Regions from separate parts of the Lysinibacillus sp. NPDC095746 genome, predicted to be linked through region 2. Evidence: a T-box and tRNA genes for the amino acid it is inferred to sense, from the RefSeq annotation. Region 2 holds a T-box; the other holds one or more tRNA genes.
The links. The T-box of region 2 lies ahead of argS (arginine--tRNA ligase). A T-box ahead of a tRNA ligase gene usually reads a tRNA of that ligase, here a tRNA-Arg.
Positions count from the first base shown of each region.

Region 1: it has a tRNA-Arg gene. The T-box ahead of argS (arginine--tRNA ligase) is inferred to sense a tRNA for this amino acid. The anticodon was not compared.

Region 1 covers NZ_JBIWGL010000005.1:116,899-132,157, forward strand. Annotated here, with positions in the region: gene ACIQ7N_RS05740 (8-oxo-dGTP diphosphatase) at 1-423, shown strand, start outside; gene rapZ (RNase adapter RapZ) at 433-1,326, shown strand; gene ACIQ7N_RS05750 (gluconeogenesis factor YvcK family protein) at 1,331-2,314, shown strand; gene whiA (DNA-binding protein WhiA) at 2,380-3,327, shown strand; gene ACIQ7N_RS05760 (HPr family phosphocarrier protein) at 3,443-3,700, shown strand; gene ACIQ7N_RS05765 (hypothetical protein) at 3,874-4,086, shown strand; gene clpP (ATP-dependent Clp endopeptidase proteolytic subunit ClpP) at 4,391-4,972, opposite strand; tRNA gene ACIQ7N_RS05775 (tRNA-Arg) at 5,788-5,862, shown strand; gene ACIQ7N_RS05780 (spore coat protein) at 6,297-6,911, opposite strand; gene ACIQ7N_RS05785 (LemA family protein) at 7,093-7,305, shown strand; partial or broken gene ACIQ7N_RS05790 (LemA family protein) at 7,267-7,673, shown strand; gene ACIQ7N_RS05795 (TPM domain-containing protein) at 7,673-8,437, shown strand; gene ACIQ7N_RS05800 (S9 family peptidase) at 8,702-10,978, shown strand; gene ACIQ7N_RS05805 (S9 family peptidase) at 11,124-13,397, shown strand; gene ACIQ7N_RS05810 (glutaredoxin family protein) at 13,540-13,776, shown strand; gene ACIQ7N_RS05815 (FMN-binding negative transcriptional regulator) at 13,794-14,402, shown strand; gene ACIQ7N_RS05820 (hypothetical protein) at 14,817-14,939, shown strand; gene ACIQ7N_RS05825 (hypothetical protein) at 15,063-15,259, shown strand, end outside.
Region 2 covers NZ_JBIWGL010000049.1:2,013-17,271, reverse strand. Annotated here, with positions in the region: gene ACIQ7N_RS22800 (MFS transporter) at 1-312, opposite strand, end outside; gene argS (arginine--tRNA ligase) at 473-2,152, opposite strand; T-box leader at 2,187-2,407, opposite strand; gene ACIQ7N_RS22790 (hypothetical protein) at 2,489-3,517, opposite strand; gene ACIQ7N_RS22785 (sigma-70 family RNA polymerase sigma factor) at 3,715-4,266, shown strand; gene ACIQ7N_RS22780 (helix-turn-helix transcriptional regulator) at 4,247-4,642, shown strand; gene ACIQ7N_RS22775 (FtsW/RodA/SpoVE family cell cycle protein) at 4,629-5,870, shown strand; gene ACIQ7N_RS22770 (ABC-F family ATP-binding cassette domain-containing protein) at 6,693-8,297, shown strand; gene ACIQ7N_RS22765 (MFS transporter) at 8,376-9,719, opposite strand; gene ACIQ7N_RS22760 (AMP-binding enzyme) at 9,762-10,073, opposite strand; gene ACIQ7N_RS22755 (TetR/AcrR family transcriptional regulator) at 10,315-10,938, shown strand; gene ACIQ7N_RS22750 (S66 family peptidase) at 11,363-12,361, shown strand; gene ACIQ7N_RS22745 (S1C family serine protease) at 12,597-13,406, shown strand; gene ACIQ7N_RS22740 (cold-shock protein) at 13,652-13,852, opposite strand; gene ACIQ7N_RS22735 (DUF1033 family protein) at 14,077-14,358, opposite strand; gene ACIQ7N_RS22730 (globin-coupled sensor protein) at 14,486-15,259, shown strand, end outside.

The DNA.
Region 1 (15,259 bases), on a different contig from region 2:
TTATTACTTCAGAAGCCGAGACGTGGCTGGTACGTAGCTCCTGGCGGTAAAATGGAGAGCGGTGAATCGATTTATGAGGCTGCAGTACGGGAGTTTAAAGAAGAAACAAATGTCACACCAATAAATGCTCATTTAAAGGGTGTTTATACAATGGTTATTAAAGAAAATAATGAGGTAGTGGACGAATGGATGCTTTATACATTTGTTGCAAAGGATGTAGAAGGAGTACCGTTTAAAGAAACTAGAGAAGGCGAACTTGCATGGCACCCAGTAGAGGATTTGAAACATTTGCCAATGGCTGAAGGTGATCGAACAAACTTACAATTTGCTATCTCACAATCAGGCATTCAGTACGGTACATTTGAATACACAACTGAATTTGAATTACTTCATGAGAAAATACAAATATCAATCGAACAATAAAGGAGCTGCATGACAGTGGTGGTTGAAGGACCAAAAGGTACAAGTGAATTGGTTATTATTACAGGAATGTCTGGAGCTGGGAAAACAGTAGCTATTCAAAGCTTTGAGGATTTAGGGTATTACTGTATTGATAATTTACCACCAGCGTTACTTACAACATTTTTAACCTTACTAAGGGATTCGGGTAAAAATATTACACGTATAGCAGCTGTCATGGATATGCGTGGTGGCGACTTTTTTGATTCTCTTATCGGCGCTCTCGACCATATTCTAAAAGAAGGTGACATCGTTGCACGTATTTTATTTTTAGATGCAGATGATGCAGCTTTAGTTAGACGTTATAAAGAGACAAGACGTGCACATCCATTGGCTGTAAATGGTTTACCATTAGATGGCATTAAACAAGAACGTAAGCTTTTATCCGAAGTAAAAGGTCGCGCTAAATTTGTCTATAATACATCTAATATGAAGCCTAAAGAGCTACGTGAAAAAATCGCTAAAGAATTTGCCAGCGATGCTGATAATATTTTCTCGGTAAATATTATGTCTTTCGGATTTAAACATGGTATGCCGATAGATGCCGACTTAGTATTTGATGTCCGTTTTTTGAAAAATCCATATTATGTAGAAGAGTTACGCCCTAAAACGGGCTTACAAACTGAGGTATCTTCTTATGTTTTGGCACTTGAAGATACGCAAACACTTATTCAAAAACTAACGGATTTGTTTGAATTTATGATTCCGCTCTATAGACAAGAGGGCAAATCACAACTTGTCATTGCCTTTGGATGTACTGGAGGACAGCATCGTTCAGTAACATTAGCAGAGTATTTTGGGGCATATTTAGCTGGAAAGGAAAATACTGTTATTACACATCGTGACATCAATCGTAGAAAGGATTGAGTGAATGGGAAAGAAGCGAACAAAGCTTGTTGTAATTGGTGGTGGTACGGGGCTTTCTACGTTACTACGAGGGCTCAAGCACCACCCATTTGATATTACTGCAATTGTGACAGTAGCAGATGATGGTGGTTCTTCAGGACGTTTACGAGATGACTATGATATTCCACCACCTGGTGATGTCCGTAATGTGATCGCGGCGTTATCGGATGTTGAGCCGCTTGTAGAGCAAATGTTTCAATACCGATTTTCTGCATCAGAAGATTTACGTGGGCATTCATTAGGTAATTTAATGCTGACTGCTTTAACAGATATTACCGGGGATTTTAACCATGCTATTAGTGAAATGGGAAAGGTTTTAAAGGTCCATGGTCGCGTCATACCAGCTGCCAACAAAAAGATAAATTTACATGCTGAGCTTGAGGACGGTTCAATCATTGAAGGGGAATCTAAAATTCCAAAGGCAAAAAAACGAATTAGTCGTGTTTTTTTAGTGCCTGAAAATGTGAAACCGTTACCAGAGGCTATTCGAGCAATTCATCGTGCTGACTATATTTTAATTGGTCCAGGAAGTTTATATACAAGCATTATTCCAAACCTTCTTGTAAAAGGAATAGGAGAAGCTGTTGTAAAGGCTAAAGGAAGAAAAATTTATGTTTGTAATTTAATGACTCAAAAAGGTGAAACCATTTCATATACAGCAGGTGATCATGTTAAAGCTATATATAAACATGTTAGTGACTCCTTCATTGATTCTATATTGGTGAATGATGTAAAACTCCCTCATCCTGTAAAAGAGCTTTATAAGGAAGAGTGTGCTGAGCCAGTAACATTCGACGTTGCAAAGCTTGAAAGTATGGGATTAGAGGTTATTAAACGGGATATTGCCACGATTCGCCCAGATGGGACGGTGCGTCATAATGCTACAAACGTTGCGAAATGGCTTGTAGATTACGCAAATATCTATGAACAAGAAGTTAGTGAATCATAAAGCGCTTATTGTATATGATAAGATGAACATATACATAGAACAAAAAGTTGAAAGGAGGGCGTGATATGTCTTTTGCTTCAGAAACGAAAAAAGAGTTAACGCAAATAGAAGCGGACAATCATTGTATGAAAGCAGAAGTATCTGCCCTAATTCGTATGAATGGTTCATTATCCTTTGCTAATAAACAGTTAAGCTTAGACGTACAAACTGAAAACGCTGCAATCGCAAGAAGACTTTATACGATTATGAAGAAGCTGTATCCGTATAATGTAGAGTTACTTGTTAGAAAAAAAATGCGTTTGAAAAAAAATAACGTATACATTTGCCGCGTAAGAGAAGGTGCGCGTGAGCTACTGATTGATTTAGAAATCATCTCAGACGACTTTCAATTTAATCATACTATTTCTCGGAAGCTCATTAAAAAGAGTGGTCAAAAAAGAGCATATTTACGAGGCGCATTTTTAGCGGGTGGCTCTGTCAACAATCCAGAAACATCCGCCTACCATTTAGAAATTTATTCATTATATAAAGAGCACGGCGAGGCCTTAATGGATTTAATGAATGAATTTGAGCTCAATGCAAAAACAATTGAACGAAAAAAAGGCTTCGTAACTTATTTAAAAGAAGCGGAAAAAATTTCAGATTTCCTTAACATTGTTGGAGCGCATCAAGCAATGATGAAATTCGAAGACGTCCGCATATTGCGAGACATGAGAAATAGTGTCAATCGCATAGTTAACTGTGAAACAGCGAACTTGAATAAAACAATAGGCGCCGCATTACGTCAAGTAGAAAATATCCGATTTATTGAAAATGCAATAGGTCTAGATCAATTGCCAGAAAAACTACGTGAAATTGCACGATTACGCGTAGAATACCAAGATGTCACACTAAAAGAACTTGGTGAAATGGTATCAAGTGGAACGGTTAGTAAATCCGGTGTCAATCATCGATTACGGAAAATAGATGAAATAGCCGATGCATTAAGAAGCGGAGAAAAAATTGGTGGTTAAATTTTCATACTTTTCAGGTATGAATGTGAAAAGCGTAATCGCATATTGTTCTTTTGCTAGTAAGTAAGGTAAGATAAAAATAATAGATGAACGGTAGTAAAGGGGAGTTTTAAGAATGACCGAGAGAAGAGTCCATGTAAAATTAAAATTAGGACTACAAGCTAGACAAGCAGCACTATTTGTACAAGAAGCAAATCGTTTTAACGCAGATATCTTTCTGGAAAAAGACGAGAAAAAAGTAAATGCTAAATCCATTATGGGTGTTATGAGCTTAGCCATTGCAAAAGGAACAGAGGTTGTACTTAGTGGCGATGGCAACGATGCTGAGCAAGCGGTTACAGCATTAGCAGCACTAATCGAAAAAGAAGATTAAAGAACTATGACGCAAAAACTGTCCAACAGTAAAACTTACATGTTGGACAGTTTTTTTGCGCTTTTGCACTGAAAGTAGAGCTAAAGCGATGGGAAATATGGCCGAAGAGACGGATAGAAGAGTCAGAGCGACGGAAAGAAAAGGCTGAAGCGACGGAAAGAAAGGTCAAAGCGATGGAAGAACGATCAGAGCAACGGAAAGAAGAGCCGAGCGACGGAAAGAAGAGCCGAGCGACGGAAAGAAGAGTCAGAGCGACGGAAAGAAGAGTCAGAGCGACGGAAAGAAAGGCTGAAGCGACGGAAGAACGATCAGAGCAACGGAAAGAAGAGCCGAGCGACGGAAAGAAGAGTCAGAGCGACGGAAAGAAGAGTCAGAATAATGGATAGAACCGTCAAAATGAAAGATAGAGTAACCAAAGTCGTGGATAGAACCATTAAAATCGTGGATAGAGCATAAAGTCGTGGATAGAACCATTAAAATCGTGGATAGAGCCATAAAAATCGTGGATAGAACCGTTAAAATCGTGGATAGAGCCATTAAAGTCGTGGATAGAACCATTAAAGTCGTGGATAGAACCATTAAAATTGTGGATAGCCCAATCAAAGTGAAGGATAGTCCCATCAAACCAATACAGTTAGTGTCGAACAAAAAAAGACATCCCAGAAATAATCTGGGATGCCTTTAACTTTTTTATTTACGTTCCATAATTTGGTCGATTAGGCCGTATTCTTTTGCACGCTCAGCTGTCATGAAGTTATCGCGGTCTGTATCTCTTGCAATGACTTCAAGTGGTTGACCAGTGCGTTCTGATAAAATTCCATTTAATTTTTCACGTAAGAATAAAATACGTTTTGCAGCGATTTCGATTTCAGTTGCCTGACCTTGTGCACCGCCAAGAGGTTGGTGAATCATTACTTCAGCATTCGGTAATGCGAAACGTTTACCAGGTTCACCAGCAGCAAGTAGGAAAGCACCCATAGATGCTGCCATTCCGATACAAATTGTTTGTACTTGTGGCTTGATAATTTGCATTGTGTCATAAATTGCCATACCAGCAGTGATAGATCCACCTGGTGAGTTAATGTAAAGGAAAATATCTTTGTCTGGATCTTCTGCTTGTAGGAATAGAAGTTGAGCAACAATTGAGTTAGCAACGTTGTCATCAATTGCACTTCCTAATAGGATGATACGATCTTTTAGTAGTCGTGAATAGATGTCATAAGCACGTTCACCACGACTTGTTTGTTCAATAACTGTAGGAATTAAATTCATGTTAAATCCTCCTTAAAAAACTAAATTCGAATACTTTTGCTGAAAACTTCCTTGGTAATTCAGCTGTATCCTTATCATACACATTATAGTCAGGGAAGGTCAAATATTAACCCTGTTAAAGTAAAATAAATTAAATCAATTTTTCCTTGGCGTATTAATAGTGCTGCCTCGCTTTCGCCACAGAAACTATTGGACGCTGCCGCCTCGCTTTGGTCACCAAAACATTGGATGCAATCGCTTCGCTCTCGCCCAGAAACCATTGGATGCTACCGCTTCGCTTTCGCTCCAAAAATATTGGATGCAGTCGCTTTGCTTTTTGCCACAAAAAACTTGGATGCAATCGCTTCGCCCTTGCCAGAAACCATTGGATGCACGCTTCGCCCTCGCCCAAAAACACTTAATGCTGTCGTCTTCGCCCAGAAAACATTTTATGCTACCGCCTCGCTGTTGCTACAAAAAACATTCCCATTACCGCCTCGCTTCCACGCAAATAAGGAAGTACCGCAAACGCTTTGCTCTCATGTAAATAGATAGCGTGTCCAAAATTAAAAGGGTATCAGCATAATTCACAAATCTGTGATATCCGTCTGTAGTTTATCTATTTTTCGTAGGTATTTTGATACTTATTGAATCAAGATAAAAAAAGTTAAAATGTTTTGCATTCTATAGTTGAAATATGGGCAATAGGTTTGTATAATTGATAAGGTCACATAAGTTAAAGTACAGTACACTATTTTGCAGGTATGCTTCACATGAGGGTTATCTACATCATGCTTTTCTAAAGCCTAGGGTGAGTACTTTTTTTTTGTTTAATTGCCCTCGTGGTGTAATGGATAACACGTAAGATTCCGGTTCTTGCACTGGGGGTTCGATTCCCTCCGAGGGCGCCATTTTACTGATTATTTGATTTACTTTAATAACTCAATTCTCCTAATAAGTAGTTTAGCAGCCTGCTTAGTGGGGAAAAGAGAAGGGAATATAATGGAAATATTGCTTAATAGGCATTATTCCCGTATATGTTCCTTTCAAACCTTCAAAAAAGCAACAACTCCAAATTATTTTTAGTGAACATACTGTACGTGAAGACTAGTTATACTAGTCGAAAAAAAAGAATCCTATCTGAGGGGATTCTTTTTTTTTTACAAATAGTCTAAAAATAGCACCAGGATGAATGGCTAAACATTCACTCCAGGTGCTATTTTTAGTTATTCGATGGGTGATCGACTTGGCGAATCCATGAACGAAAGCATTTTTTATAAAAAATTAAACAAGAGCAGCCCCTGGGTGATAGTGACCACAGATGGGCTGCTCTTTTTTTTAAAAATTAATGAAGGGGATTTGTTGTAGTGCTGTATGCATTAAGCATCGTTTGCATATCTTGTTGAGAAAATTGAGGTACTTGATAGTAGCCATGCATATTTTGGTATATAGATAATTCGTATGCCATTTCAATGCAGTTGGGAATACTATCGGCAATAACGCGACGAACAACAGGGTTTGTAGTTTCTGTTGCTGCTGCAGTCATACCTTTTGCCACACCCTTTTGAGCGCCAAGTAAGAAGCCAGAAATACATTCATCGCTGAGCTCGTTTGCATTTTGCATTGGCTTTTTAGGTTGGCCAGGAGTTAATCCATATTTAAAATTATTTCCTGTCTCCATTTGATAGCGACCTGTAGGAACAGATGGATCATGACCTGTGCTATAAGATTCCACAATAGTGTTATACATACCTAATGTGAAATTGTATTGGCGATCCAAAATACTAAGTAACTCTGTGTCCTTAACATGTGGACGTAAAACAATGGATTGATTCATACAAGCAATGATTGCACCGATTGTTTCATGCAAGTCCATTTGCTCATGTCCACCATGATTTAGGCTTTGTTGTTGATTAAACGATGTTTGGTTTGATGATTCGTTTTGAAACGATTGTGTCAAAAAAAGCGCCTCCTAAATATCATAGTTTGTTACAGTATTAAGTATGGCACGTTAGAGAAATTTCATACGGTATTAATGCATTTGCATATATGTAGAATAGGGATGTTTTTTTGCTACACATTAGAAAAAAGAAAGGCTTATCATGGATGATAGCTAACAGAAAGCGAAGGAGGTTTTAGAATTGAAAAAAATATTTGGACCTGTAGGAATAATCGTTATTATTTTAGTTATATTGGCCTTACTATTTATTCCAAAATACAATAGTCTAGTAACGGCAGAGGAAAGCGTAGATTCGAAATGGGCGCAAGTTGAAAATCAGCTACAACGTCGCTACGATTTGATTCCGAACTTAGTAGAATCTGTAAAAGGTTATGTAACCATGAGAAAGAAGTGATCGCTAGCATTACAGAGGCACGTGCACAAATGGGAAGTGCTCAAAGTCCAAAGGAACAGGCTGTTGCCAATGATGCATTAAACGGAGCACTTAGTCGATTACTAGTAGTCGTAGAAAATTATCCGAATTTAAAGGCAGATGCAAATTTCCGTCAATTAATGGATGAATTAGCTGGGACAGAAAATCGTTTAGCGGTGGCTCGAGAAGATTACAACAATGAAGTGCAGACTTTTAATAAAACGGTTAAACGTTTTCCAGGCAATCTTATTGCAGGGATGTTTGGTTTTGAACAGAAAGAATACTTTAAAGCAGCTGCGGGTGCTGAAAAGGCACCATCTATAGATTTTGGCAGTTCAGGTAAACAATAATGAAACGGTTAATATTCCAACTTGCTATTGTTAGCATCATGTTTATTCTGTCTATAAGAATGGCGGATGCCGCAATGCCGACACCGAAGAAAAATACGTATATTCATGATTTTGCTAATGTTTTATCAACATCCGTAAAGGAAGAACTCAACCACTATTCAGAGCAGCTAGACAAAGGCACAGGTGCTGAAATTATGGTCGTAACAGTAGATACGATTAACGGAGAAGAACCAAAAATGTATGCAACAAAAATGATTCGTTCATGGGGGATTGGCGATGCGCAAAAAAATAATGGTGTTTTAATTTTAGCAACGTTTGGGCAGGGCGATGGCAATAATGATGTCGTCATTGCTGTAGGCCAAGGTCTAGAAGGAGCATTACCTGATGGCAAGTTGGGGCGCATTTTAGATTCAGCGTTTTATCCAAATGCAAGAGCTGGGGACATTAATAAGGCATTTAAAGCAACGTACGCAGAAGTATTTCAAACTGTCGCACACGAATACAATTGGGATGGAAAGATGCCTGAAAATACAGCTGACAATGAAGAAATGCCAACGTGGATGATTATTTTAATCACTATCATCGTACTTGTTATTTATACATTTATTTCTAATGGTAGAGGAGGAGGGCCTCGTTCTGGTAGACGTGGCGGTTTTCCGGGTGGTTTTCCAGGTGGATTCGGAGGTGGCGGCTCTAGGGGCGGTGGATTTGGCGGATTCGGGGGCGGCTCATCTGCTGGTGGAGGAGCAAGTCGGAAATTTTAACTTCAGATGCCTGCCTTATGTAACGTGTAAGTGAACTGGCAGTTACAAGTGTTTTGGTAGCGACAGACTTCCTTTATAGGCGGAAGCTTCCGGTGGCATAACTGTTTATAGTAAAAAAGTGAACTCAATCAGTTCGCTTTTTTTATTGGTTTAAAAGGGAAATATACTTAATTATTATCAATTATTGACAATAGAGATAAAATTGCTATAATTCAATTATATCGACAAACGATATAACATAAACTGATATATGGAGGAATCATTTTGAAGAAGAGATTTTTATCAGCATCATTAGCGGTTATTTTAACATCATCTGCTGTCATTCCTGTATCTATGCAGGAAGTACGCGCTGCCAATGAAACTAGCAGTCAAGTAGAAGTAAAAGAGGAACGTTTATCTGCTAAGGAATTTTTAAATTTAACTGTAACAGCCCTAACATTCCAACATGGATCAGAGACAATGCGTCAGCAAATCATTGATACGTGGGTAAAAGGCGAAGAATTAAAAGATTTAAGTGTCCATATTAAACGTGATGAAGCGGCACGTATTTTAGTAAGAGCGCTAAATAAAGAGGAAAAAGAAGCAACACTTGCTGAGTATCAAGAAAAAGCAAATAAACTTGGCTTATTTAACGGTCTGCCAACTAGTGAAACAATTTCTAAACAAGATGCAGTTAAAATTTTGAATAACGCTAAAAATGTGAAAAATGGTGTTAGCAATAATGAAGGCGTGAAAGAAATTTCTGTTGAAGATTTCATGAAAAATCCAGGAAACATGGGCTATGAACTTTCACCAGATGGCAATTACATTTCTTATGCTTCTGCATGGGAAAATCGATTAAACATTTTCGTGAAAAAAATGAATGACGATAGTGAGCCTGTACGTGTATCTAATTCAACGGATCGTGATATCGGGGGATTATTCTGGAAAGATGATAATTTACTATATGTAAAAGATAAAGGTGGCGATGAAAACCACCACATTTATTCAACAACATTTAATGGTAATGAGGAAAAGGATTTAACACCTTATCCAAATGTAACAGTTGGGATATTAAGTGGCTTACAGGGTGTAAAAGATGAAATCCTTATTATGATGAATAAAGAAGATGCGAAAGTCTTTGATGTGTACAAGCTTAACATAAAGACTGGTAAAACTACACATGTTGCGAAAAACCCAGGTAATATTACGAGCTGGATAGCAGACCGTGATGGAAATGTACGTATGGCAGTTGCTTCAGATGGTGTAGTAGGCACTGTTCTATATCGAGATTCAGAAAAAGATGAATTCAAGCCATTTATTGAAATGGAAGAAGAGGATCAAGTAACACCACTTGGTTTCACTAAAGACAATAAACATATTTTGGCGAAATCTAATAAAGGAAGAGACAAAGTAGAAGTTGTTAAATATGATTTAGAAGGTAATGAAGAAGTAATTATGTCCAACGCAGAAGTGGATGTAATGGGTGTATTATATAGTTCTGATAAAGATAAATTATTATACGGTACATATGTATCAGACAAGACACATTATCAATTCTTTGACGAGGACTTTGAAAAACTATTCCGTAAAATTCAACATAAATTAGGTGTTCAAGAAAGTGAATTAGGCATTAATGATTACAACAAAGAAATGACAAAATTCATTGTTAGTGTTTCTAGTGACACGGTTTACGGAAAATATTATTACTACGATTCAACAACAGATGAAATGACTGAAATGGCAACACTAAGCCCTTGGTTAAAACAAGAGGAGCTTGCAGAAATGCATCCGATTTCATATAAGAGTCGTGACGGCTTAACGATTAACGGTTATTTAACTTTACCGAAAAACAAAGATGCTAAAAATCTACCACTTATCGTCAACCCTCACGGTGGTCCGTGGGCACGTGATATGTGGGGCTTTAATCCTGAGGTGCAATTACTAGCAAATCGTGGTTATGCGGTATTACAAGTCAATTTCCGTACTTCAACTGGCTATGGTAAAGAGTTTTTACAGGCTGGTTATAAACAATGGGGTCTAAAAATCCAAGATGATATTACTGATGGCGTACAATGGGCAATCGATCAAGGTATTGCAGACCCTAAACGCATCGGAATTTACGGTGCATCATTTGGAGGTTATGCAACTTTAGCTGGGATTACGTATACTCCAGATTTATATGCTGCAGCAGTGGACTATGTAGGTGTATCCAACATCTTTACATTTTTAAATACAGTCCCTCCGTATTGGGACACATTGCGTAACCAACTTTATAAGCGCGTGGGCAATCCGGAAGAAGATAAAGAGCTATTAACGGCTGTTTCACCTGTCTTCCATGTGGATAAAATTAAAACACCGTTATTTGTAGCTCAAGGTGCGAATGATCCGCGTGTAAATAAGGCTGAATCTGATCAAGTCGTTGAAGCATTACGTGCAAGAGGCGTTGATGTGGAATACATGGTGAAGGATAATGAAGGCCATGGTTTCCAAAATGAAGAAAATCGCATTGAATTTTATAATGCCATGCTAAAATTCTTAGATAGCCATTTAAAAAAATAATAAATGAAAAAAGACTGTGCAGGAACTAAGTTTTCTGCGCAGTCTTTTACCATTATGACCAATAATTGACAAAAGTTCTGAAGTTGGTATAATTTCATTGTATTGACAAAATGCATAATGCGTACTGATATAAGGAGGAATCATTTTGAAAAAAAGGTTTTTATCAGCATCATTAGCGGTTATTTTAACATCATCTGCGGTTATTCCTGTATCTATGCAGGAAGTACGCGCTGCCAATGAAACTAGCAGTCAAGTAGAAGTAAAAGAGGAACGTCTATCTGCTAAGGAATTTTTAGATTTAACTGTAACAGCTCTAACATTCCAACATGGATCAGAGACAATGCGTCAGCAAATCATTGATACGTGGGTAAAAGGCGAAGAATTAAAAGATTTAAGTGTCCATATTAAACGTGATGAAGCGGCACGTATTTTAGTAAGAGCGCTAAATAAAGAGGAAAAAGAAGCAACACTTGCTGAGTATCAAGAAAAAGCAAATAAACTTGGCTTATTTAACGGTCTGCCAACTAGTGAAACAATTTCTAAACAAGATGCAGTTAAAATTTTAAACAATGCTAAAAATGTGAAAAATGCTGTAAGCAATGAAGGCGTGAAAGAAATTTCCGTAGAAGATTTCATGAAAAACCCAGGAAACGGCGGCTATCATCTTTCACCAGACGGAAATTACATTACTTATAAATCTGCATGGGAAAATCGTTCAAATGTGTTCGTAAAGAAAATGAATGATGATAGTGAGCCAGTACGTGTATCTAGTTCAACGGATCGCGATATTGGTGGATCCTTCTGGAAAGATGATAATTTACTATATGTAAAGGATAAAGGTGGCGATGAAAACTTCCACATTTATTCCACAACATTTAATGGTAATGAGGAAAAAGATTTAACGCCATATCCGAATGTAACAGTTGCGTTATTAAGTGATTTACAGGGCGTTAAAGACGAAATCCTTATTACGATGAATAAAGAAGATGCAAAAGTTTTTGATGTGTACAAGCTGAATGTGAAGACTGGAGAAACTAAACATGTTGCAAAAAACCCAGGTAATATTTCAAGTTGGTTAGCCGATCATGATGGAAATGTACGTCTGGCAGTTACTTCAGATGGTGTAGAAGGAACCATTCTTTACCGTGATTCAGAGAAAGATGAATTCAAACCGTTTATTGAAATGAAAGCAGGAGATGAAGTAATGCCACTTGCCTTCTCTAAAGACAATAAACATATTTTCGCGACTTCTAATAAAGGAAGAGATAAAGTAGAAGTGGTGAAATATGATTTAGAAGGTAAAGAAGAAGTAATTATGTCCAACTCAGAAGTGGATGTACTAGGTGTATTATACAGTCCTGAGAAAGATAAAATATTATATGGTGGCTATATAACAGATAAAGCACACTATCAATTCTTTGATGAAGACTTTGAAAAACTATTCCGTAAAATTCAAAACAAATTAGGTGTTCAAGAAAGTGAATTAAGCATTAATGATTACAACAAAGAAATGACAAAATTCATTGTTAACGTTTCTAGTGACACTGTTTACGGAAAATATTATTACTACGATTCAACAACTGATGAAATAAAAGAATTAGCAACGTTAGGCTCTTGGTTAAACCCAGAGGAGCTTGCAGAAATGCATCCAATTTCGTATAAGAGTCGTGATGGCTTAACGATTAACGGTTATTTAACTTTACCGAAAAACAAAGAGGCTAAAAATCTGCCACTTATCGTCAATCCACACGGTGGACCATGGGCACGTGATATGTGGGGCTTTAATCCTGAGACGCAATTACTAGCAAATCGTGGTTATGCGGTACTACAAATGAATTTCCGTTCTTCAGCTGGATACGGTAAAAAATTCCTTGAGGCTGGTAATAAGCAATGGGGTCTAAAAATTCAAGATGATATTACAGATGGCGTACAATGGGCAATCGACCAAGGCATTGCAGACCCTAAACGCATCGGAATTTATGGGGCATCCTTTGGAGGGTATGCAACATTAGCAGGTATCACTTATACACCAGATCTATATGCAGCCGCAGTTGATTACGTAGGTGTATCGAATATCTTTACGCTATTAAATACAATTCCTCCATATTGGGAAACAATGCGTGAAATGCTTTATGAGCGTGTAGGGCATCCAGAAAAAGATAAGGAGCTATTAACAGCCGCTTCACCTGTCTTCCATGTGGATAAAATTAAGACACCGCTATTTGTAGCTCAAGGTGCAAATGATCCACGTGTAAATAAGGCTGAATCAGATCAAATCGTTGAAGCATTACGTGCTAGAGGCGTTGAAGTGGAATACATGCTGAAAGATAATGAAGGCCATGGCTTCCATAATGAAGAAAACCGTATCGAGTTCTACACTGCCATGCTAAAATTCTTAGATAGCCATTTAAAAAAATAACATGAATGTAAACTGTGCAGGGAGTACCTTGCACAGTTTTTTCTAACTAGAACAGTGCTTAGGGATAGGAGCCAATTTTGAAGGGAACATTACACTCTCTTGTTTAATAGTTTTATAATAGCTCTTAAGGGAGGTGCTGTAATTGAACGTGAAATTTTTTAGTCGAGCTAATTGTGGACTATGTGTAGAAGGACTGCATACATTAAAGCTTGTACAGGAAGATCTAGATTTCGAAATAGAAATTATTAATATTGAAGAAGACGAGAGCATACATGAAAAATATATGTTGATGATTCCGGTAGTAGAAAAAGATGGGCAAGTGATACAATACGGCAATTTGGATTACGCAACACTTATGGAGCATTTGTGTAGCGAATAACAAAGGGGGATCTGCTTATGTACATACCAGCGGCTTTTAAAATGAAGGATATTTCCGAGATGATAGCAGTGATTCAGGAAAACAGTTTTGCAACACTCTTTTCGACTCATGAAGGAATGCCCTTTGCTACACATCTTCCGCTAGTGTTGAATGACACAAAAGATTATGTAATTGGGCATTTCGCAAAAGGGAATCCTCAATGGAAGGATATTGAGAACCAAAAGGTTTTAGCAATATTTCATGGGCCACATTGCTACATATCTCCCTCATGGTATGAAACAAATCAAGCTGTTCCAACATGGAATTATGTAGCAGTACATGTTTATGGGGAAATCGAGCTTATGGAACACGATGATGAATTAATGAACTCCTTTAACAACATGATTAAAAAATATGAACATCCTACCAGCACATATAGCCTAACTCAGGTAGATGAGCAGCTTGTAAGTAATCTAAATAAAGGGGTTCAGGGCTTTAAATTAAAAATCTTAAGTATGGAAGGGAAGAAGAAGTTAAGTCAGAATCATTCTAATGAAAGACAGCAATTAGTGATTCAAAAATTAGAAGAAATCGAACATATAAATGAGCAGCAAATTGCTCGTTTAATGAAGCAAAACAATAAGTGAATCCTAAAAATTCCGCATTTTTTCTGCTATGTATGTAGCGGTGAATGAGCGGAATATTTTTGCTTCTTTTAGCGTGCTTCCAAAGAGGAATTGGATAAGAACTCCACTTCTTATGGCAATTTATCTATGCGAAAGCGTAGCGGCAGCAAAACAGGCAATGAGGACCTATATCGAAAAAATTGATAGTTACTTTACTTGAATTTTTAGCGGTAATAACCACAATTCACAAATTGTTCAATGAAAGCGTTTAGAAATTGAACAGTTTGTGAAGACCTTCACATTAGGCTTTATTTTTTAAAAAATAGGAGTAGAATAAGAATCAGTAAGAGATTGTTATAAAACAGTTTATCAAAAGTATCACATTTTTAGTGGTTGTTATATTACAAAAATATATAGTTGAAGGGAGATTTTACAATGTGGGTTATTACAGTATTTGAGAAAAAGGACGTTCGTATTTTTGAATACACAAATAAAAGTGAAGCAACAAAAGCTTTAGGCGGATTTAAGAAAAACGCAATTTTATCTTTCACAAAATAAGCAAACAAAAAACTCGTAGCCATGATAATTAGGCTACGGGTTTTTTTGTTAATAGAAACTAACACTAAATTAATAATACTCACTACCATAACGTGGGGGATATTTCCGTCCCTGCTGGTTTTTTTGTCGCTGTCGCTCCGCTTTCACACAGAAAAGACCATGTTGCTGTCGCTGCGCTTTCGCACAGAAAAGACCATGTTGCTGTCGCTCCGCTTTCGCACAGAAAAGACCATGTTGCTGTCGCTGCGCTTTCGCACAGAAAAGACCATGTTTCTGCCGCTCCGCTTTTGCACAGAAAAGACCATGTTGCTGTCGCTCCG
Region 2 (15,259 bases):
TACAAGTAGTGCATAACTTTCTTTTAAAAAGCGTAGCCCATTTGCAAATGCCAGGATCATTATTAAAAGCGTAATAGCTGTTTTTGTTCCGAGTTTCCTTTGAATAGGTACCGCAAATGGTGCAAAGAGACCCATACAAAACACCGGAATAGATGTTAAAAAGCTCATTTTTGTATTAGATAAATGGAGTGATTCCAAAAGTACATTAAATAGTGGTCCTATCCCTGTGACTGCTGGGCGCATATTGAGCGCAACGAAGAAAATACTAACAACCACAAGTACCATAGAAACACGCCATTGCTTGTTCTCCATACTTTCTAAATACCTTCTCTCTATTGATACGGTCAAAAATTCAACAAAATTTGTTAGACCTTTGAATTCTCACTATTTCCTTTTACCATTTTTTCTAGTATCGGTCAATTTAATGGTAATTATTAAAAAAATCATAAGACATAACGGCAGCTTACTATACTTACATTTTTTTTGGCGCTGCAATGCCCAATAATTCTAACGATTCTTTTAAAACAATGGCTACACAATGACAAAATGCTAATCGTGATGTTCTCTGGTTGTCATCAACCAATATTTTATTTTGAGCATAATATTTATTAAATACACGCGCTAATTGTAAGGCATATTTAGCAATTTGTGATGGATCTGCTTGCTCAAAAGCGTTGACAATTACATTCGGAAACTGTTCCAGTAATAACACAACTGGCCACGCTTGCTCCCCTAATGCTTCAAACGATACTTCGAAACTATGTTTATTTGCTTTTTCCAAAAGAGATGAGATACGGGCATACGTATATTGAATATAAGGCCCTGTTTCACCTTCAAAATGCATCATTTGCTCAATCGAAAAGTCAATATCATGAAGACGATCATTCTTTAAATCATTAAAAATAACCGCTCCTACACCAACCTGACGTGCAATGTTCTCTTTATCCACTAGATTTGGATTTTTTTCCTCGATATTTCGCTTCGCCGTAGCTATCGCTTCTTTTAGTACTTCTGCTAATAGAACAATCTTTCCTTTACGCGTCGACATTTTTTTACCGTCTTTTAGAATCATCCCAAAAGGTACATGCTGTAAGTCTTTTGCCCAATCGTATCCCATCTTCTCAATTACGTTAAATAGTTGTTTAAAATGAAGAGATTGTTCGTTCCCTACAACATAAAATATTTTTTTAGGATCATATTGTTGTTTACGATAAAAAGCAGCTGCTAAATCACGTGTAGCATAGAGCGTAGCACCGTCTGTTTTAGTGATTAAGCATGGAGGCATATTGTCTATTTCAACGACATACGCACCATCTGATTGCACAAGTAGATCTTTTTCTTTCAATTCTTTAACAACAGCAGTCATTTTGTCATTGTAGAACGCTTCCCCAGCGAAAGAATCAAAGTTTATCCCAAGCAATTGATAAATGGTTTTGAATTCTTCGAGTGATGCATCTCTAAACCATTGCCAAAGAGCTAAAGCCTCTCCATCTCCATCTTCTAATACTTTAAATGCAGCACGCCCCTGTTCATTGAGTGTTTCATCCTGCTCCGCTTCTTCATGGAACTTTACATATATTTTTAACAGTTCCTCTATTGGGGCAGCTTCAATTACTTTTTGTTCTCCCCATTTTCGATAGGCAACGATTAACTTACCAAACTGTGTGCCCCAGTCACCTATATGATTTATACGAATTGCTTGATAGCCATTTTTCTCAGCAATATTCGCCAAAGCATTCCCGATCACTGTTGAGCGTAAATGGCCCATGGAAAAAGGCTTTGCTATATTTGGGGAAGAAAAGTCTAAAACTACATTCCCTTTTGACTCCTGATGAGTCCCGTATAGATTTTCTTCTTTTACTATTTGGCAAAGTACTTGATGTGTAATCGTTGGCTGATGGTAAAATATATTGACGTAGCCACCTACTACTTGAACTTCTTGTATTAAATTACAGCTTAAATTGTGTTTTATGTCGGATGCGATACTGTTTGGAGATTTTCTTAATTTTTTTGCTAGTGTAAAGCAAGGGAATGCTACATCTCCTAAGCCCAAATTTTTCGGGCTTTCTAGTAGATTTTGAATGTCATTAACAGATAACTCATTATTTAATGCCACAGCGATTCTTTTCGCAATTTGTGTATGCATGTTCATTCTCCTCTCAATAAAAAAAGCCCCCATCTCTAAATATAGAGACGAGAGCATAGTTATCCCGTGGTACCACTCTAGTTGCCATATAAATATGACCACTTTCCATTGTTAACGAGGTGACTCCCCGATATTCTCTACTACTCATTCGAGAACCTTCTCCAAAGTGCGTTTCATTTATGGCCTCTGCATTAGGCTCACACCATCCCTAATTCGCTTTCCAGTAACTCCATAAACTACTCTCTTTTTCATCGAATTTGACTGTAATTTCAAAATATTCTACACGGGCTACTAATTATTGTCAACAGTCTTTTCGGAAATATCAAGAAGTAAATGTTTACATTAAAAATGTTCTGCTGAATAATTAACAATAACACTTTTTTTAGCTCGCCATACATTTCGGACCTTATTTTTCTTGACGTCATAGTACGAGAGTACGCTCTCCTTAGGTATTTCCAAAATACTATAACCCTTTTTTTCATCAATAAAACTAGATAAGAAATAAAACCCTTCTTTTTTTTCATCGTATTTAACAGAGCGAATGTTTGAATAAATATTACTACTATCTAATAAGTGTTTTACTTTTTTTGTTTTGATATCTATTTCAACAACATGCGAAATAGGACTGTCTATAGCTTCATCATAGCTGATAATTACAGAGTTAGCATCTGGTGCCAATGATGCGCCACTAATAAATCTTTCTACATCGGCTATATGTTTCTTTTTTTGTCCTTCCATATCATAAATATCTAAACTGTATTTGGTCGGTTGTAATTTCGTTTGATTTTTATTAACCTCGTCAAGTTTCTTCTGATCTTCGTCCTCGGAGAAAGAAACCACAATTAATTGATTATTATTCGGGTTATAATTAAAATCTAAAACACTGCTATCCTTGTTGTCTTCGTCCCATATTTGTATTTTCTGCGTTTCAAGATTATAGGTAGCCATATGAAAATTTTTAAGTTCATTTCTTAATAGCACTCTCATAAAGATAATTCTTTGCTCTTTGTCTATTTGGATAAAGTCAACGTTATGAAATACAGTGGTTAATTGTTTCATTTGATTCGTGTTTAGGTCATTTTCAAATAATTGTATTGTATGATCTGAAATGCCATCAGCAAAATGCAAAATATTAGTACGTTCAGAATAAGCGAAAGCAGTAAAATCCGTCGTTTCCTTACTAAATAGTACTTTACTTTTATTTTGACTCTGATCAAAATGATAGAATGTAAACTTCAAACTTTTAGGATCAAACACATTGATATAAAGTTTAGATTCTGAGGGATTATGATCATTAATTGAAAATATTTTTTTACTAAAGACAATGCAAATCATTACGGTAATTATCAAAATTAATGTAAGTCTCTTCAAGATCTCCTCCCTTTCTACTATAAAGTTTGCTATTTCGCCCTACTATTTAATGTACCCCTCATCCTTACCTGCTAGAACTCTTCCTAAAGGTTATTTGGCTTACGAGTACTCACAACACATATACACGCTTTTTTATAAAAGTAAAACCAGTATTATTTGGCAATCGTCTAATAAATGAACACGTAAGGAGGTACGATATGGAGGAAACAATAACAGCAAGCGGTTTATCACGAGATCAGGTGATTGAGGAGCTAATGTCCAATTATGGCCAAGCGATTCTGCAGCTTGTTTATACATATGTACATGATACTGCTCTTGCTGAAGATTTGACGCAAGAGATTTTTATCAAGTGCTATAAGGCTCTCTCAACATATCAGGGGCATGCCAGTTTGAAAACTTGGTTATGGCGCATTGCTATTAATCATTCAAAGGACTATATAAAGAGCTGGTACAAGAAAAACGTCGATGTTATCGAAACGAATGTGTTAGAGGAAACGTTAGAAACGAGCGATTTGCTTGAGCAAGTTGTGAAAAATAGTGAGGACGAGGCGTTATTTGACTTAGTAATGGCACTCCCCGTTAAGTATCGTGAACTTATTTATTTTTATTATTTTGAGGACTATTCGATCCAGGAAATTTCTAGCCTTTTATCATTGAATAATAATACGGTGAAAACAAGACTTCGTAAGGCACGTTCCTTGTTACAAAAAGCGTTAGGAGGGAATCCATTTGACGGAAACACGTTTTAAACAAGCTATGAAAAATCAATTTAAAAAGATGCAGTTTACAGAGACGCATAAGGAAGCTGTGCGCAAAGGCATTCATGAGGAACTTTCGGATCAGGTGCTGTTACCGATGCTACAAACGATGCGCTCAGGTTATGAGATTACGCAACTTCTATTTACAAAAAACAAAGAGATAGTTAGTTTAAATGAAGGGATCATCTATGCTTCGCTGCATCGCCTTGAACAGCAACAACTCATCATAAGTGAATGGTACGGGAACGAAAAGCGATATATTCTTTCACGTAAAGGCGTTAAAGTGCTGACAAAGCTTAACAAAGAAACAGACAAGCTCCCTTCTCTTCAGCTATTACTGAAGGAGGTACGCTATGCGAACGATTAAAGAATTTATTCAACAAGTAAAGGGTCATATCCGTAACAAGGAGGCACATGAAGCTGTTGAAAAGGAGTTAACCTATCATTTAGCGAAGTCAAAACAGGCTTGGCAGGAAAAGGGCTATAACGATGCGGTTGCGGAACAACAGGCTGTAAGTGAAATGGGTAATGCGACTAATCTCGGCGTCTCACTTAATCAGATTCATCAGCCGAAAATCGATTGGCTACTCGTTATTCCATTTGTGCTGGCAGCGATGTGTAGCTTTTTACCGCTCCTACCAGCTGAGCTCTGGTTACGACATTTTATCATGCGTAATGTCGTCATTGTTATTGGTGGGATTGCTGTGACAATTTTCTTAACGCGACTCGATTTCCGCAAGCTAGAGCGCTATTCCACGCATATGTATGTACTAGGATGTCTCGTATTTCTTATTATCTTAAATGGTAATCAAATGATGAATGATGTGATCTTTTTTCAGGCAGGTCCCCTTGAACTTAAAGGTTGGATGACATTGCCTCTCTTTTTAATAGCATTTGCGGGATTTTTTGCTAAACAAAAAAAATCATTATGGTGGTTGCTCATTCTTTATTCTATCGGTGCATATTGCTACATACGATTGCCGGACTTTTCATTATTCTGTACGTACACGGTGATTGTTGCCATATTATTTTATGCGAGTAGCTTTTCTCGCAAACAAAAGCTAGCCTGTACCGTAACTTTTAGTTTCCTATTTGTTGCCTTAATAAGCTACTTAATGGTTGTGCCTTTAGCCCCCTATAACCTCCCACTGGCTCGAATGAAGACTATATATATACCAGGTTTAGAAGATAATGGTGTATCCTATATTTCAACCGTGATGAAGAACCTCACATGGTTTGGCAACAGCAAGGTAATATGGGAGATTGAGGCACATACTAATTATGTATTACTGACGATTTTACAAATGTATGGAATTATTGCAGGAGTAGCTGTTGTATGTCTTCTTGGCTTCATCATTTTCCGTATAGCATACACACTAGCCTCCATTCATAACGAATACGGTCGTTTATTAATTGTAGGTGGCCTTGCCTATGTCACAACGCAAATTATATATCACATACTTATGCTTTTCGGACTTGTCCCCCTCATGTCAATGCCACTCCCATTCATTAGCCATGGTGTTTTTCCAATGCTACTAGGAAGCGTTGCTATAGGCTTGACACTTAGTATTTATCGAAGAAAATCATATATTTAATGTTTTTATGCAATTTAAAGTAACCTTTTACCAATCTATCTATAAAAGGTTACTTTATTTATAGTAAATTAATTGCCCCTTAACTATATGTCTCTGAAATTATGTGAGAATTTATCAAAAAAGTTACCCAATTACAGGTAGTTAAATTTCATTAAGTATCGATATTATTTAGGTAAATAAACAGGTTCTGTGTACATGAAAACTGATATAAATATGCCCACAGTTACTATAAATAAGGCAATTTTCTGTAATAATGAAAAGTCTCGGAATTTTTTATTTTGAAAAGCAAGATCAGCAATTATCGTTAATAGAAAAGCTACAAACAAAACCTCCAAAGCTCTATTAAGAAATGAAATATTGTATATAGCAATTGCTATAATTGCTATTAATGAAAAGATAAACTGCCTAAAATATTTGTTTCTTAATAGCATTTCATCACCTCCACATCCCCTTGTATTACCAATAAAGTATTTACATTTGATATATATGTGAATACAACTTTAAATATTTACCTTAGGAGGGAATCATGAGAAGTTTACTTTTATTGCTGGTATGATAGCAAATTTAATCAGAAGTAGGGATGAGGAAATAATGTAGTTAACTCATGCCCTTCTTACTAGAGGGCTTTCATTATTATTACGCGTTCTTTACCTTAGTGACGTTAAAATACATATAAAAGTAGCTGATTTGCATTTTCACACTCTCCTATTCCACTCAAACACTCGAGAACCAATAACACAAACGTTGATTTAATAATGTTTATAGACTATGGTACATATTTCATGATATACTAGTGCCATTGTGAAAAAAGGAGGAACTTGCATGATTCAAGTAAGTAATGTAGGTCTTCGCTATGGCGATCGTAAACTATTTGAAGACGTAAATATAAAATTCACACCGGGGAATTGCTACGGTTTAATCGGAGCAAATGGTGCTGGTAAATCAACATTTTTAAAAATTCTTTCTGGTGAAATTGAAGCACAAGAAGGTCACGTATCAATGGGTAAGGACGAACGTTTATCAGTCCTTAAACAAAACCACTTTGAATACGATGAATTTAATGTATTAGATACAGTTGTTATGGGGAACAAACGTCTTTGGGAAGTAAAATCTGAAAAAGACGCTATCTACGCAAAAGAAGACTTTTCTGATGAGGATGGCATGCGTGCTGCTGAATTAGAGGGTGAATTCGCTGACCTAAATGGTTGGGAAGCTGACTCAGAAGCAGCAACATTATTAAACGGATTAGGGATTGGCGACGAGCTTCACTATATGCTAATGGCTGACCTTGAAGGTTCTGACAAAGTCAAAGTATTGTTAGCACAAGCTCTATTTGGTAAGCCAGACGTTCTATTACTAGATGAGCCTACCAACCACCTTGACTTAAAAGCAATCCAATGGTTAGAAGAATTCTTAATTAACTTTGAAAATACGGTTATTGTCGTTTCCCATGACCGTCACTTCTTAAACAAAGTATGTACACATATTGCTGACCTTGATTTCTCTAAAATCCAATTATATGTTGGTAACTATGACTTCTGGTACGAGTCTAGCCAACTAGCACAAAAAATGATGGCAGACCAAAACAAGAAGAAAGAAGAAAAGATTAAAGAGCTACAAGCATTCGTTGCTCGTTTCTCTGCGAACGCTTCAAAATCAAGCCAAGCCACTTCTCGTAAAAAAATGTTGGATAAAATCGAGCTAGACGACATTAAACCTTCTAGCCGAAAATATCCGTTCATCAACTTCCAAACTGGACGTGAAATCGGTAATGATGTGTTAACGGTGGAAGGCCTTACAGCAAGCAATGAAGGCGAAACACTATTCAAAGATATTCGCTTTTCAATGAACAAAGAGGATAAAATCATTTTACTTGGTAATCCAATGGCAAAAACGGCTCTTCTTGATATTCTAATGGACGAAAGAAAGGCAGATGCTGGTACATTCAAATGGGGCGTAACAACATCTCAAAGCTACTTTGAAAATGATCACGATAAATACTTCGAAGGTTCAGAGAAATCATTAGTGGAATGGTTACGCCAATATTCTCCTGATGATGAAACAGAAAGCTTCTTACGCGGCTTCTTAGGTCGTATGCTATTCTCTGGTGAAGAAGTGAAAAAATCTCCTTCCGTTTTATCAGGGGGCGAAAAAGTTCGTTGTATGCTATCAAAAATGATGCTTGCAACAGCAAACGTTATTTTACTGGATGAGCCAACGAACCACCTTGACCTTGAGTCAATCCAAGCATTAAACGAAGGACTTATGCGCTTCAAAGGTGCAATGCTCTTCACATCTCATGACCATCAGTTCATCCAAACAATTGCAAACCGTGTCATCGAAATCCGTGAAGACGGTACAATTTTAGATAAACTATTAACTTATGATGAATTCCTAGAGTGGAAAGATAGCCAAGGCTTAAACTAAAGAACAAAACAGGGTTCTCCTATTCAAAAAGGAGAACCCTGTTTTTTTAAATTCGCTTTCGTCAAAGTATGATCACTATTACTTTGACGTGGTTGTCATTGCTACTTCCACTTGTGCATCTGACATGCGTTTATTTTCTTGTATTTTCTCGTCAGTTTCTTCATATTGAGTAATCATCCGTGTATCTGGTGAAAATACTGCAAGTAGCAGTGATAACAATAGCCCCGCCATCATTAATCCACCAAATAAATATGGTGATGCCCCATATTCTGTTGCTAAAGATGTCCATAGCATTGGTCCAAAACCGACGATTGCCGCAGCGATTTGATAGCCAAAGGATAGCCCGGTGTATCGAACATTCGCAGGGAATAATTCAGAGAAAAACGTACCTTGAGTCGCAAAAATGGCTGCCCAGACGACACCAAGTAAAATGATTTGCAATATAAAGAAATTAGTTGAATTAATTGGAATCATTACGAAATATGGAATTGCTAGTAGTAGCATTGTGATAAGGCCGCCAATATAAATTTTCTTTCGACCTATAAAATCTGAAAAATACCCAACAAGTGGAATTGTGACAATCATTGTTGCACAGCTTAACGTTAGAGCAAATAACGCGACATCCCTTGTATAGCCTATATACGTAGTTGCATACACCAATATAAACGACATTAAAAACACATTAAAGAATCCATCCCCTATTTTTAATCCAATAATGCGGAAAATATCTTTTTTGTTATATTTAAAAACTTGGACAATTGGTAATTTAGCTAATTCGCCATTGTCTTTTTTACGTTTAAATTCTGGTGTTTCTTCAATCCCACTTCGAATCCATATAGCCAGTACTATTAAAACTGCGCTAAATAGAAATGGTAAACGCCAACCCCAGGCCATAAATTGGGCTTCTGTCGTTAATGAAGAAATAAGTGTAAAACTAAATGTCCCTAACACTAAACCGATTGGTACACCAAGCTGTGGAATAGAACCAAAAAAGCCACGCACACCCTTTGTAGCTGATTCAGTAGCTAGTAACACGGCACCACCCCATTCACCACCAAGTGCAATCCCTTGAATAAGTCGCAAAATTACTAATAGCGTTGGCGCGAGTAACCCCACTTGTGCATACGTAGGTAATAAACCTATCAAAAAAGAACTACCGCCCATTCCTATTAACGTAAGCATAAGCGAGGCTTTCCTTCCGACACGATCACCCATATGTCCAAAAATTAAACTGCCAATTGGACGAGCTGCATACCCTGCTCCAAACGTAGCAAATGCAATTAAAATCGAGATTGCTGGATTAGTCGAAGGGAAAAAAAGTGTTGTAAAAACTAATCCCGTTGCAGTACCATACAAATAAAAATCGTACCATTCGATGACTGATCCTGCTAAACTTGCTAATAATATCTTCACATTTTTCATAAAATCCCTTCTCTCTACAGTCAATTTTTTATGTCATTCGCTTTAACTAAAACTAGCGTTACGTAAAACATGTTTTTGAATTTTTCCGACAGGTGTACGTGCCTTAAATTTTACGAGGGCGTTCTCGACATACGCTATCAAATCCTCTTCACTCATATTTGCGCCTTCTTGTAAAATAACATACGCTTTAATAGCTTCATCACGTATTTCATCGGATACAGCAATGACGGCTGCTTCATATATAATCGATGCTCTGTTAGTATACTCTTCATTTCTCGCTGCCACATTTTCACCTGAACGTTTAATCATATCCTTTATACGATCAACGAAATAAAAATAACCATCTTCAATCAATACGAGCGTTATCCCCAGTTAATAGGTTGTTGCTCTATTCTCTCCCTTCGTTCTATTCCAAATTAAATCCATGATATCCCCCTTCTTTAATTAGTTTCATAGACTATAGTCTGTATATTAATTGGCAAAACAATTATTTGTCAATGTTTTTTCAAATAATTCAGAAAATAAGGTCGTTAGTTGAATACGTTATATGCTAAAGTTAAATAGACTATCTCTTGGAAATTAGGTGATAAAGAAGATGAAAAAGACGCGAAAACTGCAGGCTCAAGAAACGAAAATACATATTTATTTAACAGCACTTAAATTGTTCGAAACGCAAGGCTTTGATCAAGTAACAGTTGATGAAATTGTGCAAAAAAGCAAAAGCTCAAAAGGTGCTTTTTATGGTCATTTCTCGTCTAAGTACGATATTTTCCTAGAAAAATTTAAAGAAATTGATCATTTTTACGAGGAATTTATAACTACACTGCCCACCAATCTTTCCTTCAAGGAAAAGGTTATCTCCTTAATTGATGCACAAATGAAATATTTAAAAGAAGATTTAGGAATGGATTTAATGCGTTCTGTTTACAAAAGCGGCTTAATTGAAAACGACGAAAACTTCTTTTCCAATTCTGAACGAGAATTGTATAAAATTTTACACTCATTTATACAAAAAGCTATTAAAGATGGTGAATTATCTGTACAAATAAATGTTCAACAAACCGTCATTTATATTAGTCGTTGTATGCGAGGTTCCCTTTATGACTGGTTAGTCTTTGGTAGAGATTTTGACTTATTACAAGAAAGCAAAGACTTTATTGCAATATTTTTAGATGGTTTATTATTAAAAAAAGGGATATCTATTAAAGAGACAAGATAAGGATGGTCAAACAACATTTGATCAAACAAAAAAAGGCACTTCCTATCTAACTTAGCTAGAAGTGCCTTTTTTATAATCGTTACTGCCATTTACAGTTACTTTTGCATGTAAATGCCACCCTCCCCACCATAGTGAGTTATGTCCTTACTTCGCTTTGCTCTAGCTTATCATCAGTTTCAGATGGTAATACTTGCAGAGTACTTTGTGCTGACCACTCATGTATAAAATCATCCACTTGTCGATACATTTAAACTCCACCCATTTTTTCTAAATTCCGGACTCTCACACAATTAAATTTACATAATATTATTATTTTTACTCTGTTATAACCCTAACTTTTTATATCTATTTCGTCAAAACAAGTATACGACTCTTTAAAAAATCATGTATAATAGCTTTTATCTTAAATTGAAAGAGGGTTTTTATGTTTTCCCCATTAAAAAAAGGCGATACCATTGGCATTTACTCGCCCTCCAAACCAGCTACAACTATTGCAAAAGCTCGTTATGAAAGAGGTAAGAAACGTCTGCAAGCACTTGGCTTTACGATTAAGGAAGGTTCATTAACTGGAAAAGAAGATTTTTATCGCTCTGGTACACCGAAAGAACGAGCAGAAGAGCTGAATGCACTACTTCGTGATCCCCATATCAAAATGATCTTACCTACTATGGGTGGTACTAACGCTAATAGTATGCTGCCATACCTAGATTATGAAGCATTTATGCAGAATCCCAAAATACTTATAGGTTTGTCTGATGTTACTGCTATACTTCTCGCAATGTATGCAAAGACTAGTATTCCTGTTTTTTATGGACCTTCTGTTGCTTCTACTTTTGGTGAATTTCCACCTTTTGTCCATTATACAGAGCAATATTTTAAAGATTTATTTTTACATTCATTATCAACTCCCTCGTATACTATGCCAATCCCACCTATTTGGACAGATGACCGACTAAATTGGTTAGAAAAAACGACTGAAAAAACTCAACATCATAATTCATGGATTACAGTGCAACATGGCACTGCTGAGGGACGTTTAATAGGTGGAAATATAAATACGATGTACGGCTTCATCGGAACACCTTACTTCCCTCACATAAATAAAGGAGATATTTTACTTCTCGAAGATACTTCTAAAACAATTGCGGTTGTTGAGAAAAACTTTGCTATGCTAAAACTACACGGTATTTTCGACAAAGCTTCTGCAATTATTTTAGGTAAACATGAACAATATGATGATTTAGGAACCGGAAGAAAGCCTTATGATGTGTTGCTAGAGCAACTAGATGGACGTACTATGCCTATAATGGCTGATGTTGATTGCTGCCACACTCATCCCTTGCATGCTATGCCCATAGGCTTACGTATACGTGTCAATGCAACTAGCAAAGAGATTACCTTTCTAGAAACCTGGTTTTCATAACATTCGTATAACCTACATACTTCACGTATAATGAAGACAAATAGCTAAAGTAGTCTAATTTGCAACTGTCTTTTATGATGGTATTCAGCTATCACACTCAGGGGATAATGGCAACAACGCTATTTTGTAAAAATATCGACCTTATCGTATAGATCATACAATGCTAACAACTGCGGCCCAAAAAAATTGATAAAAATTACTTGGGCGCTTTTCATTTTGGGTAAGGAGGGTTTTTATGAATGATATACATAGATCAACAACAGATGAAGAATTGACAGAAGAAGAATTGATAGAACTTGTCCTCGCTGAACAGCAAAAGGCGCTGGCACAAGAACAAGAAGAACCACTGCAAGGTAAAAAGCCTAAAAAACGAAAGCCAATTGTCAAATGGATTGTCTGGAGTATGGCATTTGTATTAATTTTGAATACCTTTGCTCTTATCTTTCAAATTTACTCCCCTCCAGCCCTTGAATTTTTGAAGGTGTCTGCTCGGCTATCAGCGCAAGAAGATATAAAAACCTATAAAAAAGCTGTAGTAGAGATCTCTACAGGTTCTAGTAAGGGCACTGGTTTTTCGATTTCTTCAGATGGACTTATTGTAACCAATGCACACGTTGTAGAAGATGCTCAATCATTATTCGTCATTTTTCCTGAAGAAGGTTTAATGGCTGCCAAGGTACTACAAAGTTTCCCTGACGTAGATTTGGCATTATTGCAGGTAGCTGGTGATGACTTACCTTCCCTCTCGCTTGCAGAAAATCCTAACTATAACAAAAATGAGCATGTCTATTTCATTGGTAATCCATTAGCCTTTACGGGCATTGCAAATGAAGGAACTTTACTGGAGTCAACTTTCGTTGATGATTGGCAGGAGCCTATTATGATGATGAATGCCCCTGTTTATCGAGGAAATAGTGGCAGTCCTGTTATAAATGCTGCTGGTGAAGTGATTGGAATCGTCTTTGCAACTGCTAAAAAAGCTCCATATGGTCGTGTTGGTTTATTTATTCCTGTAGAAGTGCTACAACGCATACTAAGTAAATAATCCAAAAACTTGCTTGTTCTCATACTAAAGAGACAGGCAATTTAGTTTGTTTACATAATAAAATTATACGAAAATGAAAAACTTAATTTTTGATCTGTATGAATGGTAGTATCTAAACTCTTTCATATAACAAGTCACTAGTAATCATATCTTGTAACTCTCTAATGTTCGAAGCATACAAAAAAAAGGCATCCTATATCAATAGGATGCCTTAATTTAACGAAAGTAATTTTAATTACTGAGAATTAAAGTTTAGTTACGTTAGCAGCTTGTGGTCCGCGGTTGCCATCTACAACTTCGAATTCCACTTTTTGACCTTCGTCAAGTGTTTTGAAACCTTCGCCTTGGATAGCTGAGAAGTGTACGAATACGTCGTTTTCACCTTCAACTTCGATGAATCCAAAACCTTTTTCTGAGTTAAACCATTTTACTGTACCTTGTTTCATTTAAGAAAACCTCCAAAAAATAAAAGTGAACAATATGTAATTTCTTCAACGAATGGAAAAAATTCACATATTACAAAGAGTACCGAACTAACGCGATCACTTTTTGTAATATGTGAATTCATGTTTCCGGTGAAGCAATTAAATTGTTAACTTAAGTATAACCGCCATTCATAATTTTGTCAAATAAAGAAAAATGTTTTTTTATTAATTTCTAAATTTTATTTCTATTTTCCAGATTTTAAAGCGATAATGCCGTGATATATTTGTACATCATCATCACAGGCTTCACAAAAAACACTTTCATCTTCTGACCAGAATGCCCAATATCCCTCTTCTTTCGTAGCCTCATTGTCGTATGTTAAACGGAAGTGCTGCAGTTTCGTTTGCAATGCTGACTCAAATTGCTCCTCCGATTCAAATGTTTCATTTGTTTGAATAAAAGCCTCCCAGCCTTCAAACTTCCACCAAGGCTCATAATCAGCTTTCATGTAAATGATTGTATACATATTTGCCACATTCCCTGCTGTAATAAGATATTTTCATTTTAGCAAACACATTTGAAATGTCTATTAAAACACTCTGTCATATGCTATTATTACCTTATTATTCATAAATTTTGGAGGTATTTTTTTTATGTTTTCAAGTATTCGACCTAAGGCCGAACTCGATGAATTATTAAAGCGTGGTACAAATTTAAATGCTACTGGTCGTTTTAATAAAACACTAGCATTTAACCATTTCAATGCTCAAGATGAAGAGAATTTAAAAACACTCTACAATAAATTAAAAGATATCACGCCTTCAATGAATGCTATTTTTAATAACTATTTAAGGGAAATCTCTCTTTCCTCTCAGCTAACGATTAGCGAAGAAAATATTAATCGATACTTAAATCAATTTTTCTTAGCTACTCGTGATGATGACTATGTAGATGAAACCGTTAAATTTTTTAATTTATTTAGAAAGAATCAATATGAGCCAGGAAAGTTAATCGTCGTCTTCAATCAATTTGCATTTTATATTACTACATACATTTTACATAATTTCGGTTTAAAACCTAATAAAGCGTTTGAATATATGAAATCTTTCCAATCAGCTGTTAATGTTGACCAAGAATTACTCATCGAAGTATTAACAGAACGTACTATTGAAAATGTAGTTGCTGAAATTTCTTCTTTAATGGATGTCAACGCAAAAATCATGTACATGAAAGATTTAGTATTTAGCCTAGATAAACAAAACGAAGAAATCCAGTCCTCTACCGCGGCAACTGAAGAAATTGCCGCTTCTATTAACGAGGTTGCTCGCATGTCTTCTCGTATTTCTGAAAAAACAACTGAATCTGTTGATCATGCTGTACAAGGAAAAAATGCAATTGAGCATGCCCTTTCTGAAATCTTTAAAACA